Regions from separate parts of the Peribacillus sp. NPDC096448 genome, predicted to be linked through region 2. Evidence: riboswitches for the same ligand, from Rfam matches in the RefSeq annotation. Region 2 holds a riboswitch; the other holds the start of a gene.
The links. A riboswitch is a leader RNA that binds a small molecule or an ion and turns the genes downstream of it on or off. The one in region 2 is predicted to bind S-adenosylmethionine.
Positions count from the first base shown of each region.

Region 1 (8,142 bases), on a different contig from region 2:
CAAAACCTTCAAAAAAATTCCAAGGCAACTATGAAACCTTTCGTCCATCAGTAAAATCAATCATCGATTTCATGCTTGCCCTTAACCGCGAAAACCATCCATAAAAGGAGTTGCTAGCACGTGTTAATAGGATTAATGGCCGCGTCGGATACTCATGAAAACAACTACTTCACCGAAATAGCCAAAACCGCTAAATCATTTAATATGAAAGTTTGCAAATTTTCACCGGATAATATTGATATGGATCTGAAAAAGGTGAGGGGCGAGCATTTTGATGCCGAGAACGAAACTTGGATCGCCACCTCTTTTGATTTACCTGATTTTGTATATGATCGCTGTTTTCATGGTTTAGTCCGTGAGTCAACGGAAACGCGACACAAAATCGATTGGTTAAAAGATAACTCGAATTTCTTAGGGCTGGGCCTTCCTGGTAAGTGGGAAGTGTACCAAATCCTAAAAAACCATCCACACCTACAGGCATTTTTTCCAGAGACCGTACAAGTGACGACACCTGAAGATATTACCGATCATTTGGAACGCCTGGATAAAATCATCATCAAACCTGAATTCGGTGCAGGCGGTACAGGAATCTATCTCCTTTCAAAAACCGAAGACGGCACTTTGGTTTCCATGACGAAAAAGGGCACCAAATATGACCGCCAATTCTCCTCCAAATCTCAGCTTAACAAATGGCTGCAGCATTTATTAAATCGATACCGTTACCTTTGCCAGCCATATTTGGAACTTTGCAGCCAAAATAATGAGCCATTCGATTTACGGATTTTACTTCAAAAAAACGAGAAGAATCAATGGATGGAACGGGGCCGCGGAATTCGTATGGGACAAAAAGATGGAATTACTTCAAATCTTGCCACAGGCGGGGAAGCCATTTCATTGGATACCTTCAACAAAAGAAACCCGGAAACGATTTCGATTGCTGTCGAACAAAAGATTCAGCATATCCTTCGCACCCTGCCCGTAGAAACCGAAGCTGTCTTTGAAAGATTATTCGAGTTGGGAATTGATCTTGGCATCGATAAAAAAGGCCAAATATGGATAATGGACATTAACTCGAAGCCCGGTAGGAAAATCATTCAGGCACTACAGCCGGAGACCATGAAAGATATTCATCGTGCACCGTTTGAGTATAGCCAGTATTTAGCCGAACAGCTTCAGAAAGCAGGTGAATAGGAAGTGAGAAAGACTTATCCTGCCGAAATTGCCGCTATCCCTGGCAATGTTCTCTACTACCCTTCAGAGCTAGGAGATTTGGCAGAGATTGAATTAATTTATTTCGGACGACATTCATGTCCTGCCATCGTCAAACAAAACCCGGCCGTCAATCAATCAATCGTGCTATCGGAAAGTCTTGCGGAATCTCTAATATTCGATCATACCGATATTCCCCTTCATTTATTCATATACGGCAAGAGCATCCATATCGGACCGCTTGTCGGAATCTTTTCCTCAGGCTTCACTGGCCTTTCAAACAAACCATTAGGGGAGAGGTCGGAATTTTTCGCAAAGCTCCTTTCGCTTAGCAAGACCACAGGCTGTATTCCCTTTGTTTTTGGAGAGAATGTAATCAATTGGGATGAGGAGACAATCAAAGGCTATGTATTTGATAACGATGACTGGCACATTAATGAATTTCCTTTTCCCAATGTCATCTATGACCGGCTCCCAAATCGGTTGACGGAAAACCGTGATGGGCCTAAAGAAGTGAAGCAGAAATTTCAAAAAAAATATACCATACCATGGTATAACCCTGGATTTTTCAATAAATGGGATGTAAATGAAAGGTTATGCGCAGATGAGCGGGCACTGCCTTATTTGCCGGAAACGTATCCATTTCAATCCATATCCGTGGTGGAAACCCTTCTTTCCCATTACCGGCAAGTTTATATAAAGCCTATTCACGGCAGCCTCGGTCTAGGGATTCACCAAATTCTTTATGATAAGCATGAGAATGTTTACTATTGCCGCTATACAAATGAAGCAAAAGAAAATAAACTGCAAAGGTTTTCGACATTGGAATCCATCGTTAAACATATTTTTCACGACCGCCCGATAGAGAATCTTATCGTACAGCAGGGCATCCCATTAATTCGATCTGAAAAACGTCCAGTGGATTTCCGGGTCCATACGAACAAGGACAGTGATGGAAAATGGCAGGTGACCGCGATTGCCGCAAAGATCGCCGGCGCCGGCAGTGTCACGACCCATATTAAAAGCGGGGGTGTCATCAAAACGGTTGCCGAACTGTTCGGAGATGACGATGAGGCGAAAGAAGTCGAACGAAAGCTATCGGAAGCAGCACTGATTTTAAGTGACAGTATAGAAAAGAACTTGGACGGCATCATTGCAGAAATAGGATTTGATTTTGGATTGGATAAAAAAGGGCAGGTTTGGATGTTTGAAGCCAATTCCAAACCTGGACGTTCCATCTTCTCCCATCCAAAACTCAAGGATTTCGAATTGCTGACCAGAAAGCTAAGCCTTGATTATGCCATTTATCTTACGGAACAGACGATTACGAAATCAATCAGTGTGCCGCAATGAACATTTTTTACGATATCCCCACTGAAAATTGGTACCACACTCATGAGAATGCGGAACTTTTCGCCGGCTCTGCCAAAGAAGAAATCAGCTATAAAAAGGACCATTCGAATCAACCTCTAATTCCAATCACAATATTTCCGGGTAACCGGATGCTTGCCGTCGGAATTTTAACTGTTCCCAATCCCAAAAAGGAATCAGGTTTGGGTGGAAACCTGACCCTTTTTCGGGACCTATCATTATATTTATTGAAACATGGAATATTGGCGTATGTATTCACAGGAAATGCCCTTCATTCCGAGTCGATGAGAGGGTATGTTTTTTCCTCCATTTCAAACAAGTGGATCGAATGTAAAGTGCCCTTCCCTGACATCGTCTATAACCGTATCCCCTCGAGGAGCTATGAGGCGTCAGAGGAATTCCAACATCTTATCACACATTTTAAAGATTACCGAATGAATCTATTCAACCCCTGTTTTATAGATAAATATGTGATGTTCGAAGCATTAGTTGAAGATGGATCCCTCACCAATCACCTTCCGCCCACCATGATCTTACGAAACAGCAGTTGCCTTGATGCTTTCCTGGAGACCTACAGGCATATATACCTTAAACCATGCAAAGGAAGCCAAGGGAAAGGCATCTATACCATTATCAAAAATGATGATGATACTCTATTGTTCAATAGCTTAAAACATAGTGAGTCCTTCCCGGATTTTGCATCCTTCTGGGAAACGAAAAAAAGGGATTTATTAAAAAGGAGCTATCTTGCTCAACAGGCGATCACACCAAAAAAACTTGTTGGACATCGTTATGATTACCGGATTCTCGTCCATTATGAAAAAGGTTTTTATAAAGTGACCGGCAAAGCGGTAAGGATGTCACAAACTCAGGAAATCACCACCCACACTCCCCGAGGCGGGAAGCTTTTTCCTTATCAAGACCTGCAATCAAGAAGCCTGAATCTAAAATTAGCGAATATTGCCCAGAAATGCGGTGAGATACTTTCAAAAAAAATCGGGTTTCTCGGAGAGTTTTCCATTGATATAGGAGAAGACGAATCGGGCGCGCTCTTCATATACGAAGTGAACTCAAAGCCCATGCAATTCGATGAGGAGGAAATTGAAACAAACAGGCTTTTGCATTTAAAAAATCTTTTCATTGAATTAACTTTTCCCAACCTGACAATAAAATAACACCTCCAGTTGCCGTTTTCCATTATAATTAAATGAGAAACTGTATATATGGAGGTAATACATATGATCACCCATTTTCAATGGGCACCATTGCATAAGAATCTGCCAGGATGGAAAATTTCCTTTTATTTCAACAAGCAGGCAGTCCAAGCATTGTATCATAAAGATGGATCCATCGAGTGGACAGCCAATCCGCCTTCCGAAACAGATGAAACCAAACTCAAAAGCATGATACATGATTTAATGGTCTTCCATGTATATGAATGAACCCTCAATACATTCATGAAATCGCTAAACGGAATAAAAAAAACTCCTTTGCCTAAACTAAAGAAAAGGCTAGGAGGGATTTATTTTGGATAAAGAAAAAATGACATTTTTGAAGGATACCGAATATGATGGCAAGGACTCCGTTTATTTAGATATCGACCGTATCATCAATGAAGGAATGGCGGGCGGAAATGTGTATGAAGTCGCTAACCTTCAGAACATCGAAGAAGCACATGATTTTTATGATGAAACAGATCCCAATATCAATAAATAACAATGGCGGGCGCTCTTATGGAGAGCCCTCCTTTATATCAGTCAGAGCGTTAAAAAGACAAAATCAAATAGTTCCATTCTCCATCACATTCAAAATATTTTCGTTTAATATCGATGTAATGATATGCTCTGAATCCCATTCATGCCCAGATATTTCGATAAGGGGATAGCGATTCGGTAAAACGAACTGCTGGATTTCATGAACGGTCAGCCCTTGAGAATGCAAGAGGAAAATTTCCCCTCGGAGATTTTCAAGATAATCAAGTTTTTTCCGAAACATTTCCTTCCCATCAGGAACATACCCAGCATGGCAGCAAAACACTTCCCCGAAGTCATATTGAAGCAATCTTTTTATGGAATCGATGATGACCGGAACAGACTCTTCCCGTAAGACAAGCTTTGTTTTTGGGGTTACGAAAAGGTCTCCTGAAAAGAGTACGCCATTATTGTGATTCAAATACACCATATGGTCCTTTGCATGACCTGGGGTAAAAATCGGCTCCCACGTTTGGGTACGGGAATGAATGGCCTTCCCTAGCGGCTCAGCTTTAAAGGCATCTCTCTTTCCCCAGAAAACTTTACGATATTCAGGATATACTGCATCCTTTGCACAAACCTCAACCGACATCGGGTGAATGAAAAGAGGGACCTTTTTATGCTCCTGTATCCATGCAGCGCCCCCAGTATGGTCTTCATGATAGTGAGTCAGGGCCACTGAGTCGAAGTCTGCGGACTCATAGAATGGAATGAGCTCTTCCATTAATATCTGTGCTCCAGTATCTATCAATAGGCCATCCGTTAAAAAGACATAAACACTCATCCCCGCCTTGTTCCCGCCAGGAGTCCCATGCACACAAACGACATCATTTATCGTCTTAATCTCTATCATTCAATTTCCTCCCCATCATTGTACAAAAATAGTTTCATCTTCCTTTTTTTAACTTTACTATAATAAATGTAGTACCACTTTACCTTTTTGACAAGGAAATATCGGAATAATTAACCTGGATGAAAATGCAGGATTATTGCATAATCGCCCTTTTTCCATGAATCGTTTTATGGACTGTACCAAATTTAACGACAAAAAAAATCAAAGAAACGATTGACATTGTCGGATTTTACAAATAATATAGATTATATTATAAAACTTGAAATATTCTAAAATAATAATTTACTTATCAAGAGTGACGGAGGGATCAGGCCCTGTGATGTCCGGCAACCGCCCTTAGGGAACGGTGCCAATTCCTGCAGAATGATTGCATTCTGAAAGATAAGACGAGATATAATTTCGCTGCCTCTTTCTGAATGATAGAGGCAGCTTTTTTAATGTTTAAGGGGGAAAGCTCATGATTGAAATCCGTTCAGTCCGAAAGGAATACGTCTCGAAGAAAAACCGAGTTATCGGAGTGGATAACGTATCTTTGACCATTCAAACTGGCGAAGTATATGGAATTGTCGGCTACAGCGGAGCTGGAAAAAGCTCATTACTCCGCTGCTTGAATTTGCTTGAACGTCCGACAGGTGGAAATATCATCATCGACGGCATTGATTTAACCTCTTTATCAAGTAAAGAGCTTCGTAAACAACGACAAAAAATCGGAATGATATTCCAGCATTTTTCCCTGGTCAGTTCAAAAACCGTTTATGAAAATGTCGCTTTCGCCTTAAAGGCCGCGCACCGATCGAAGGACGCGATCAGGTTACGTGTATTGGAATTGTTGGAAATCGTAGGGCTCAGCGATAAGAAAGATGTCTATCCGGCACAGCTTAGCGGTGGACAGAAGCAACGGGTCGGCATAGCTCGAGCCTTAGCAAATGACCCCACTGTACTATTATGTGATGAAGCGACTTCAGCCCTTGATCCAACAACTACAAAAGCGATTTTACAGTTGTTGAAAAAGATAAGCAGTGAGCTTGGTATCACCATCGTATTGATTACACATGAAATGGAAGTAGTCAAAGAACTATGCCACCGAGTCGCCGTCATGCAGGATGGCCGGGTAATTGAAGAAGGACCCGTTTATGAAATATTTTCACAGCCTAAGCAGGAGTTAACGAAGCAATTCATTAGCAGTGTACTGGATTTCGAACTCCCTTCGCACTTGATTGAAGAAAGTGAAGGTACGATTATTAAAATTCAATTCGAAGGGCAAACCGCCGGTGAGTCGATTCTTTCGGATACTCTCCAATCCCATCCAGTCAAGGGTAATATTTTACACGGTAAAATTGAGTATATCCAGGAAGTTCCTTTAGGCATTTTAATCATCGAGTTAATTGGCGATGCCGCCCAAATTCATTCGGCATTGGAATATATAAAAAATCGTTCCAGTTCTGTGGAGGTGTTAAAACATGTCACTGCTTAATCCCATCGTCAATATTTTACCTGATCTTAATAAAGCCTTTCTTGAAACGATTTATATGGTCGGCGTTTCTCTTGCAGTAGCCCTGCTGATCGGTTTACCGCTTGGAGTATTGCTGTTTACGACAACCAGGAATTTATTTTTTGAAAATAGCATCGTGAATCGATCTCTCGGTTTCACAGTCAATATTGTCCGTTCCATCCCGTTCATCATTCTCTTGGTCGCCCTCCTTCCTTTAACGGACCTTCTTACGGGATCGACAATAGGGCCAAGAGCGGCTTCTGTTTCCCTGTCCGTATCCGCAATACCTTTTTTTGCAAGAATCGTTGAAACGGCATTACGTGAAATAGACAGAGGAGTGATAGAAGCTGCAATTGCCGTAGGAGCCACTCCATGGATGATCATTAAGGATGTACTTCTTCCAGAAGCAAAACCGGGAATCATTCAAGGACTGACATTAACGACCATTTCGCTTATCGGTTACTCAGCAATGGCAGGGACAATCGGCGGAGGCGGAATTGGCGACTTGGCCATCCGGTACGGATATTACCGTTATGACAATACAGTCATGATCACGACGATCGTCGTGCTGATCTGCCTTGTGCAACTCATTCAAATGGTTGGTGACAAAGTCTCATACATGGTTAACAAACGATAGGATCAGTCATTTTTTCAATGATACAATACATTTCATTACTCAGGAGGAATTTCAAATGAAGAAAATAGCTTCGTTATTATCAGTCTGTGCACTTGCTCTTGGCTTGGCAGCTTGCGGGAGCGATGATGCATCCCCAAATACTGAAGACAAAAAGGAATTGAAGATCGGGGCGACTACCGGGCCGTACGCCGATATGGTTAAGGAGGCCATCAAACCAGGTCTGGAAGATCTCGGATACAAAATAGAGATCGTCGAATTCACCGACTATATCCAGCCGAATAAGTCGCTTGGCAACAACTCGATCGATGCCAACCTTTTCCAGCATAAAGTGTACATGGATAACTTCGCTAAAGAAAATGATTTAAAGCTTTCCGACCTTATCATAGTTCCAACAGCACCAATGGGCATATATTCTAATAAGTATAAATCATTGAAGGAAATCAAGGACGGTACATCCCTTGCAGTGCCCAATGATCCGGTTAACCTGGCACGTGCACTTAAAGTGCTGGTGGATGAAGGGTTGATTGAAGTCGATCCAAATGTCGACCCTTTAAAAATATCTGAAAAGGATGTAACGAAAAATCCAAAAAACATCCAACTAAAACCATTGGAATCCGCTCAGTTGCCCCGTGCAACAGACAGTGTTGACCTATCGGCGGTCCCTGGCAACTTTGCTCTTGCAGCGAAAATGGACCTCCAGGATGCCCTAGTTTTAGAAAAAATGCCTGATATGTATCGAAACGTTGTTGCAGTGAATACAAAAGATGTAGACGCTCAATTTGCCAAGGATATTAAATCAGTAGTGGAATCCGACCAGTTTGAAAAAGTG
Region 1 covers NZ_JBIWEU010000011.1:150,619-158,760, forward strand. Annotated here, with positions in the region: gene ACIQ0C_RS18965 (YheC/YheD family endospore coat-associated protein) at 1-104, shown strand, start outside; gene ACIQ0C_RS18970 (YheC/YheD family endospore coat-associated protein) at 121-1,191, shown strand; gene ACIQ0C_RS18975 (YheC/YheD family endospore coat-associated protein) at 1,195-2,562, shown strand; gene ACIQ0C_RS18980 (YheC/YheD family endospore coat-associated protein) at 2,559-3,755, shown strand; gene ACIQ0C_RS18985 (YheE family protein) at 3,819-4,022, shown strand; gene ACIQ0C_RS18990 (hypothetical protein) at 4,108-4,296, shown strand; gene ACIQ0C_RS18995 (MBL fold metallo-hydrolase) at 4,360-5,184, opposite strand; SAM riboswitch class I at 5,468-5,572, shown strand; gene ACIQ0C_RS19000 (methionine ABC transporter ATP-binding protein) at 5,642-6,658, shown strand; gene ACIQ0C_RS19005 (methionine ABC transporter permease) at 6,645-7,313, shown strand; gene ACIQ0C_RS19010 (MetQ/NlpA family ABC transporter substrate-binding protein) at 7,369-8,142, shown strand, end outside.
Region 1: another riboswitch for S-adenosylmethionine. It lies ahead of ACIQ0C_RS19000 (methionine ABC transporter ATP-binding protein); the one in region 2 lies ahead of ACIQ0C_RS13075 (5-methyltetrahydropteroyltriglutamate--homocysteine S-methyltransferase).

Region 2 (8,142 bases):
AAAATTGCATATATTCAGAAAAGGAATTCGAATTGTAAATTAGATCTATTTGAAAGTTTATGAAATAGGAAAATTTATTAAATGGATTTCCCCATATATGAAAGCGCTTATATAGAAAGGGATGAAAAATTATGATACCAAAACAAGAAAATGACATCTTGCAACCTCCACAGCAAGAAGAACAAGAATTAAAGCGCGGTTTAAAATCCCGCCATTTAACGATGATTTCCATTGGCGGCGCTATTGGCACCGGGCTGTTCCTCAGCAGCGGGGCAGCCATTCATACAGCTGGGCCAGGCGGCGCGCTACTTGCTTATGCCTTAGTTGGGGCAATGGTGTACTTTGTGATGACGAGTTTAGGGGAACTGGCAGCCTTTATGCCGACAAGCGGATCCTTCAGTACCTATGGATCTAAATTCGTCGATCCGGCATTTGGTTTTGCCTTGGGATGGACATATTGGTTCAATTGGTCGATGACGATAGCCGCAGAGTTGGCAGCCTCGACAATGATCATGAAATTCTGGTTTCCGAATAGTCCATCATTGTTATGGAGTTCATCATTCTTGGTGCTCATTTTCCTATTGAACTATTTATCCGTTAAAGGATATGGTGAAGGGGAATACTGGTTTTCCTTCATAAAAGTAACAGCGATCGTTATTTTTATAATCGTCGGACTGCTAATGATCGTCGGCATTATGGGTGGCGAAGCAGTTGGATTTAAAAACTTCACCGTCGATGACGCTCCTTTCCCGGGTGGATTCATGGGTGTCTTCATCGTTTTCATAGCGGCTGGCTTTTCTTTTCAAGGTACCGAAATTGTCGGTGTGGCTGCCGGGGAAAGTGAAGATCCTGCACGGAATATACCGAAGGCGATTAAAAGTGTCTTCTGGAGGATCTTGCTCTTTTACGTATTGGCAATCTTCGTAATAGGACTGCTTATCCCTTATACGAACCCAAGTTTACAAGGTGATAACGTCATGGTAAGCCCATTCACGCTCATCTTTGAAAAAGCTGGAGTGGCCTTTGCTGCTTCGCTTATGAATGCCGTCATTTTAACAGCGGTCTTATCTGCAGGTAACTCTAGTCTATATGCATCTACGCGTATGTTATATTCAATGGCAAAGGATGGGCAAGCACCTCGTTTGTTTGCAAAACTTAATAAACGCGGAGTACCGGTTGCAGGCATGATTTTGACATGTTCCATCGGCATGCTGGCCTTTTTAGCTTCCATATTCGGTGATGGTAAAGTGTATATTTGGTTAATGAATGCCATTGGAATTACAGGATTCATCTTTTGGCTGGGCATTTCCATCAGCCATTACCGTTTCCGGAAAGCATTCATCGCTCAAGGCCATTCATTGGAGAAGCTGCCATATAAGGCATTATGGTTCCCGATTGGACCGATCTTTGCCATTTTAATTGGCATGATCGTCATCCTGTCCCAAAATATCCAGGCCTTTTTCTCAGACCATATCGATTGGGGCAGTGTAATAGCTGCATACCTGGGAATCCCGCTTTTCCTTGGTCTATGGTTTGGTTATAAACTGGTAAGAAAGACCAAATTCGTTAAACTTGATGAAGTCGAATTTGACTTTGACAAAAAATATGAATGAACAAGCTTAAAGTAAAGCAGCCGGACAATTCAGTTTTAAATTGTCCGGCTTTTATTTGTTTTGTATAAGCTCATTATCAAAGGCTAGGAATCTGATTCCTAGCCTTTGATTTTTTGTCGAATGGAAATTTATACAAATATTGAGTGAGGTGTTATATGATAATCGTAAACTCTGCTAAATTGCATGTACAGAACGGCGGGAAAGCTTTTAATATTTCCAAGGGAAAGGGAAGGTGCACGGCTGATGACCTTATTGACTCATTTAAAAGTATTGGACTTTTCAACGTTACTGCCCGGCCCATTTGCCACTTTGATGCTAGCGGATTTAGGAGCGGATGTTTTGAAGGTGGAGAGGCCGGGAGCAAAGGATTCATGGGGTGTGAACCAATATCTTAACAGATCGAAGCAGTCGATCACACTGGATTTAAAACAATCCGAGTCAATCGAATCCGTAAAAAACCTAGTGACGGAATACGATATCGTCATTGAACAATTCCGTCCAGGTTTCATGGAACGCCTCGGACTGGGGTATGAGGCATTAAAATCGATCAATCCAAAGCTGATTTACTGTTCCATCACGGGCTTCGGCCAGACTGGTCCCTATAAAGACCGACCGGGACATGATATCAATTATATTTCGATTGCAGGCCTATCAGGCTATTCCGGTACGAAAAAGGCCGGCCCGGCAAAAAACGGAACCCAAATAGCAGATCTTGCCGGAGGCTCGCTGCATGCTGTCATCGGTATATTATCTGCAGTCATTCACAGGGAAAGAACAGGATTCGGCCAAGCCATCGACATCAGCATGACCGACTGCAGTTTTGCATTGAATGCCATATCCGCACCTTTGAATCTACAAGGGGGCCTTGAGCTTGAACCAGAAAAACTGATGTTGAACGGAGGGTCCTTTTATGACTTTTACGAAACGAAAGACGGACGCTATTTTTCGGTAGGAAGCCTTGAGCCCCCTTTTCGAAAAGCATTATGTGAAGCCATCGGTGCACCCGAATTATATGAATTGAGCATGAAAAGCGATGAAGAAAGCGGAATCAGGTTTAAAACGGCCGTCCGACTGGCTTTCCTCGAAAGGGATTTTCATGAATGGCAGAAGATATTCGCTGATTTCGAGGCATGTGCAGAACCAGTGCTGACCTTCACCGAAGCGGCCGAGCATCCCCAATTGAAGGCGAGGGGAATGATCGTCGAGGTACCTGACGGAAAAGGAAATGTCCAAAAGCAAATCGCCTGCCCGATCAAAACATCGGTTTTCACCCCTGAATATAAACATGCAGGCTTGAGGCCAGGACAAAACAACGCAGAAATTCTTCGAACCCCCAATCGCTAAATAAAGATGTAAAGGCTATCACTTTTCCGGGTTCTTTGGAAGGAGATAGCCTTTTTTGAATGCCGGAAAAGCAGGAGGAGGGTCAAATTAAGATGGAGTCCGGGGATATGTTGGAAACAGTCCAAATTAAGCAGAAGGAGAACGATTATCCTCTTATCACTTGTGGAAAGCAACATATTACCACTGTGAAAATTTACTAGTTATAACTAGTGTGGGCAGGGTATCAGAGTAGCATCCTGGTAAAGAAATGGCTCTGGTGAGGAGGGGTAGTTAAATATGTTTGGTCTCTCTGATATCATTAAATTTCTATTTTCCTTTTTTTTGATCATGCCGATCGTTACACTGATACATTTGAGCGGGCATATTTTCTTTGTTACGATCTTTGGGGGATCAGAAAAGAAAATCTTGATCGGTTGTGGTAATAAGCTTTTCGCCTTTCGGAACATAGAAGTGAGGAAATATTATTTCTGGAATGGGACTTGCGAGTTCAAGGGATTGAAACATGATAATCGATTGACGAATACGCTGATCTATTTAGGGGGGGCTATCTTTAATTTGATCAGCATGCTGATCATATATAGCTTAGTGTATCAGAATATCCTGGACAGCTCGGTAATCTGGTATCAATTTATCTATTTTTCATTCTATATTATGTTTTTCTCCTTGTTTCCTATGTATTTCTCGGACGGATCGCCTAGTGATGGGAAGGCTGCGGAATTGGCCTTGAGAAACAAGCTGGAAAATAGGGTGACGGATGATATATTTGTGAAGAAAATGGATGATGAAGATAGCTGCAAGTAAAAAGGGACGTGCAGGTGGCCGTTCTTTTTTTGTTTGCTTTCGGATTTTAAGTGTAAACCTAATCGGCACGCTTAAAGCCGATTAGGTTGTATGAATCCTGTAAATAAGTTTCAAAGCCTACGGAAAATAATCATTCCCATACTTCTTTTGCTGCTTCAACGACGAATTTCAGCTTTTCCCATTGCTGATCTTCGGTTAGCTTGTTGCCGTGATGGGTGGAGGCGAAGCCGCATTGAGGGCTTAAGCATAATTGTTCGAGCGGAACGAATTCCGAGGCTTCTTTGATGCGTGCCTTAACAGCTTCCCTGTCTTCGATTTCTCCATTTTTTGAAGTGACGACTCCCAGGACGACACGTGCTCCGCCATTTGGAATGTATTCCAATGGTTTGAAATCCCCTGAGCGTTGATCATCATATTCCAAGAAGAATCCATCCACTTTTTCTTTTGCCAATAAAGTTGGGGCGATACGGGCATAGCTACCTTCAAACGCCCATGTCGACTGGTAGTTTCCGCGACATAGGTGGGTAGTGACGACAAGGTCTTCTGGTTTGCCTTCCAATGCTCCATTAATGACACGAAGTGCAAGATCAATTAACTGTTCCCTCGTATATTTTCCATCTTTGAACTGGAAATCTGGAGATGAAAGTCTGGCAATATATACATCATCCAATTGAAGATAACGCACACCTGCTTCATAAAAGGCTTTCAAAGCGTGCTGATAGGCTTTGATGATATCATTTGCATATTCTTCAATATCAGGGTAGATGTCTGCATTATGAATGCCTGCAGCAAATAATTGATTCGGACTGGGAATGGTTTGCTTGGCAACTGCACGTCCGTTCACGATTTGGTCCAATTCAATGAAATCACGAATGAAGGGATGTTCAGGGTTGAATGAAACCTTCCCGGTATTGCGGACATTATATCTCTCTGTTTCCACACCATCGAATGTGAGGCCTTTTTCAGTAACATATCCCTCGATGCCATTTAAATGTTCGAGGAAGTCAAAGTGCCACCATGTTCGCCTGAACTCACCGTCCGTAACGGCCTCTAATCCAACTTCAATTTGTTTATCGACAATCCGTTCGATTTCTTCGGTTTCAACTTCACGGAGCCGCTCTGCCGAAAGGGTACCATCCCTAAATTGTTTCCTGGCAATATGTAAACGTTCTGGTCTTAATAAACTTCCGACGTGGTCCGCCCTGAATGGTGCTTTCGTTAATGTGATGGACATGTTGCATTCCTTCTTTCCTTTTAAAAATAAAAAACCTCTTCTTAAAAATAAGAAGAGGTGTTGGCAACAAAGCTATATACTCTTCTTATCTTCAAGCTTTTACACTTCTGGAATTAGCACAGTACAAGATCAGTCTGTTGCTGAGGCATCAAAGGGCCAGTCCCTCCACCTCTCTGGATAAGAGTTGTCTATTAAATTAACTATGACTATACAGGTAGTTTTTATAAAGGTCAAGGGCTGGAGCTGGAATATTTAGAATATACCGTTTATTGATTCGGGCTGAAATATTAACCGCATCAGGGAATCCGGCATATGCTTTGAGTGGGGGGAATGCAAGGATGAGTCCATTCAAAAGTGGCATACCGATAACGGTAACTGAAGCCATGATAGAGAGAATCATAAAAATGAAATCATCTGGCCAGGAAATTAAAGTCGAGATTACACCAAAGCATATTGTGCTTTCCGGAACGATGGAAGTGAAGAAAATGATGTTTAAGAAAGACGTAGCTTTCCGGATTATATTAAAACCGGTTCATGTGGAAAGAAGAACGATTACGTTTGAATTAGTGGGAATGGAACCAATTGACAGTAATTTCATCAACCAAAGGATATTTAACAGACCGCCATTTTTTGAATATGAAAAAAGAGCGATCAAAATCAATGCTAATGCGTGGAGCATCGTGAGAAAAATTCCCATTGGCACAATTAAATCGTATGAACTCGTCGAAGGTGCTTTGAAAATGAAACTTTCTTTATGATTTAAGGGATATTTTACATACATCCTTAGCTGCAATCTATAAAGAGTGTGCCAGTTATGTTAGTGTTAAGATGACATTGTTCATGAAAAAAATGTGTTTGATAAATCAAGCTCTTTAAAATATACTAAATGACTTGAAGTTTTGAGTTTTTCTGGGAATGAGGAGGATAATAATGGATCAGAAGATTTTGCCTGCTTCGGCAAGCATGAAGGATTTTGAAAGATTTCTAGAAAGTTCCTATGAAATAGGTGTGTTTCTTGATTTGCATATATCACAATTGAAAAATGTAAGCATGATGGCAAAGCAGCATAATAAGAAAATGATCTATCATGTCGATTTGATCCATGGCATAAGAAGCGATGAGTACGCGACAGAATTCATTTGTCAGGAATATAATCCCTATGGGCTGATTTCTACCAAATCAAACGTTATATTGAAGGCGAAGCAAAAGGGGGTCATTGCCATCCAGCGAATCTTTTTAATAGACTCACATGCGCTTGAGAAAAGTTATAAGCTGGTGCAGAAAACCAAGCCGGATTATATCGAAGTACTGCCGGGCGCTATGCCATGGATGATAAAAGAAGTGAAGGAACGGTTGCAGACACCGATTTTTGCAGGTGGCCTCATACGTACTTCGGATGAAGTCCTGAATGCCCTTGATGCCGGGGCGTCGTCAATCACCACTTCAAAAACTGAATTATGGGATATCGTCTAATAGGGGGAAATTGAAAAAAATTACAGAAAAATAGATTAATTTTTTTTACAAAATATTGACAGCGTTTTCATAACCTAGTATATTTTACAGTACAAGTTAATAAATGTGAAGGAGACTAGGAGATTCACAACAGATCTATTCATAATTTTTTTATGAAGATAGTTCTGCTGCGGATCTCCTTTTATTTGTTGGCAAGGTTTAAAAATTTATCAGGGGAGGCGTTTTATCATGACTTCATTTTGGGGAGAAGTGTTAGGTACGATGATATTGGTTTTATTCGGGGCAGGTATTGGTGCTGGTTCATCCTTAAAGGGCTCCTATGCAAAAGATGCTGGCTGGATCGTTATCACGATTGCGTGGGGGTTGGCTGTTACCATGGGTGTTTTTGCAGTGGGGTCCATAAGCGGGGCGCATTTAAACCCGGCGGTCACATTAGGGTTTGCCATTATTGGAGAATTTCCATGGAGTGATGTGCCCGGTTATATCGTTGCCCAAATGATTGGCGCGATCCTCGGCGCAACTCTAGTATTCCTGCACTATTTGCCACACTGGAAAGCTACGGATGATCCAGGAGCGAAGCTTGGTGTGTTCGCGACTTCGCCTGCGATCCCGCACACATTTTCAAATCTATTAAGTGAGATGATTGGAACTTTCATCCTTATTCTTGGTTTATTATTTATAGGTGCCAATGATTTTACAGAGGGCCTAAACCCATTCGCAGTCGGGTTATTGATTGTCGTGATCGGGATGTCACTTGGGGGAACGACAGGATACGCCATTAATCCGGCCCGTGACCTGGGGCCGCGCATCGCTCACTTTTTGCTGCCGATACCTGGTAAAGGCAATTCCAATTGGGGGTATTCATGGATTCCGGTCGTTGGACCGATTGTTGGGGGTTCACTTGGTGCCGTTTGTTATAAAGCATTCTTTATGGGGGAAATAACGGCAGGATTTTGGTCTGTTTTGGGTGCAAGCCTGGTACTATTGATATTAGCCTATGCTTTTGGTAAAAAACAGTCACATGAATTGGATAGCAGAAATATCGCTAGTTAATTAAAAGGAGGGGCATACACAATGGAAAAATACATTTTATCATTAGATCAAGGAACAACAAGTTCGCGGGCGATTTTATTTAATGAAAAGGGGGAAATCGTCCATTCCTCCCAAAAGGAATTCACACAGCATTTCCCTAAACCAGGCTGGGTCGAGCATAACGCCAATGAGATTTGGGGATCGATCCTGGCGGTGATTGCCGGTGTACTATCTGAATCGGGTATAAAGCCAGAGCAAATTGCCGGTATCGGGATCACCAATCAGCGTGAAACGGCAGTCGTTTGGGATAAAGAAACAGGTGCCCCTGTCTATAATGCGATTGTATGGCAGTCCAGGCAAACAAGTGAAATCTGTGATGATTTGAAGGAAAAGGGACTAAATGATTTATTCCGGGATAAAACGGGATTGTTGATAGATGCCTATTTTTCCGGAACGAAAGTGAAATGGATCCTCGATAATGTGGAAGGGGCACGACAAAAGGCGGATGAAGGCAAGCTGTTATTCGGTACCATCGATACTTGGCTGATCTGGAAGCTATCAGGAGGCAAGGCCCATGTAACGGACTATTCCAATGCATCCCGGACATTGATGTATAATATCCATGAACTGAAATGGGATGAAGAA
Region 2 covers NZ_JBIWEU010000006.1:258,033-266,174, forward strand. Annotated here, with positions in the region: gene ACIQ0C_RS13060 (amino acid permease) at 132-1,613, shown strand; gene ACIQ0C_RS13065 (CaiB/BaiF CoA transferase family protein) at 1,857-2,957, shown strand; gene ACIQ0C_RS13070 (hypothetical protein) at 3,234-3,758, shown strand; gene ACIQ0C_RS13075 (5-methyltetrahydropteroyltriglutamate--homocysteine S-methyltransferase) at 3,889-4,992, opposite strand; SAM riboswitch class I at 5,075-5,176, opposite strand; gene ACIQ0C_RS13080 (hypothetical protein) at 5,331-5,750, shown strand; gene ACIQ0C_RS13085 (glycerol-3-phosphate responsive antiterminator) at 5,923-6,465, shown strand; gene ACIQ0C_RS13090 (MIP/aquaporin family protein) at 6,694-7,518, shown strand; gene glpK (glycerol kinase GlpK) at 7,540-8,142, shown strand, end outside.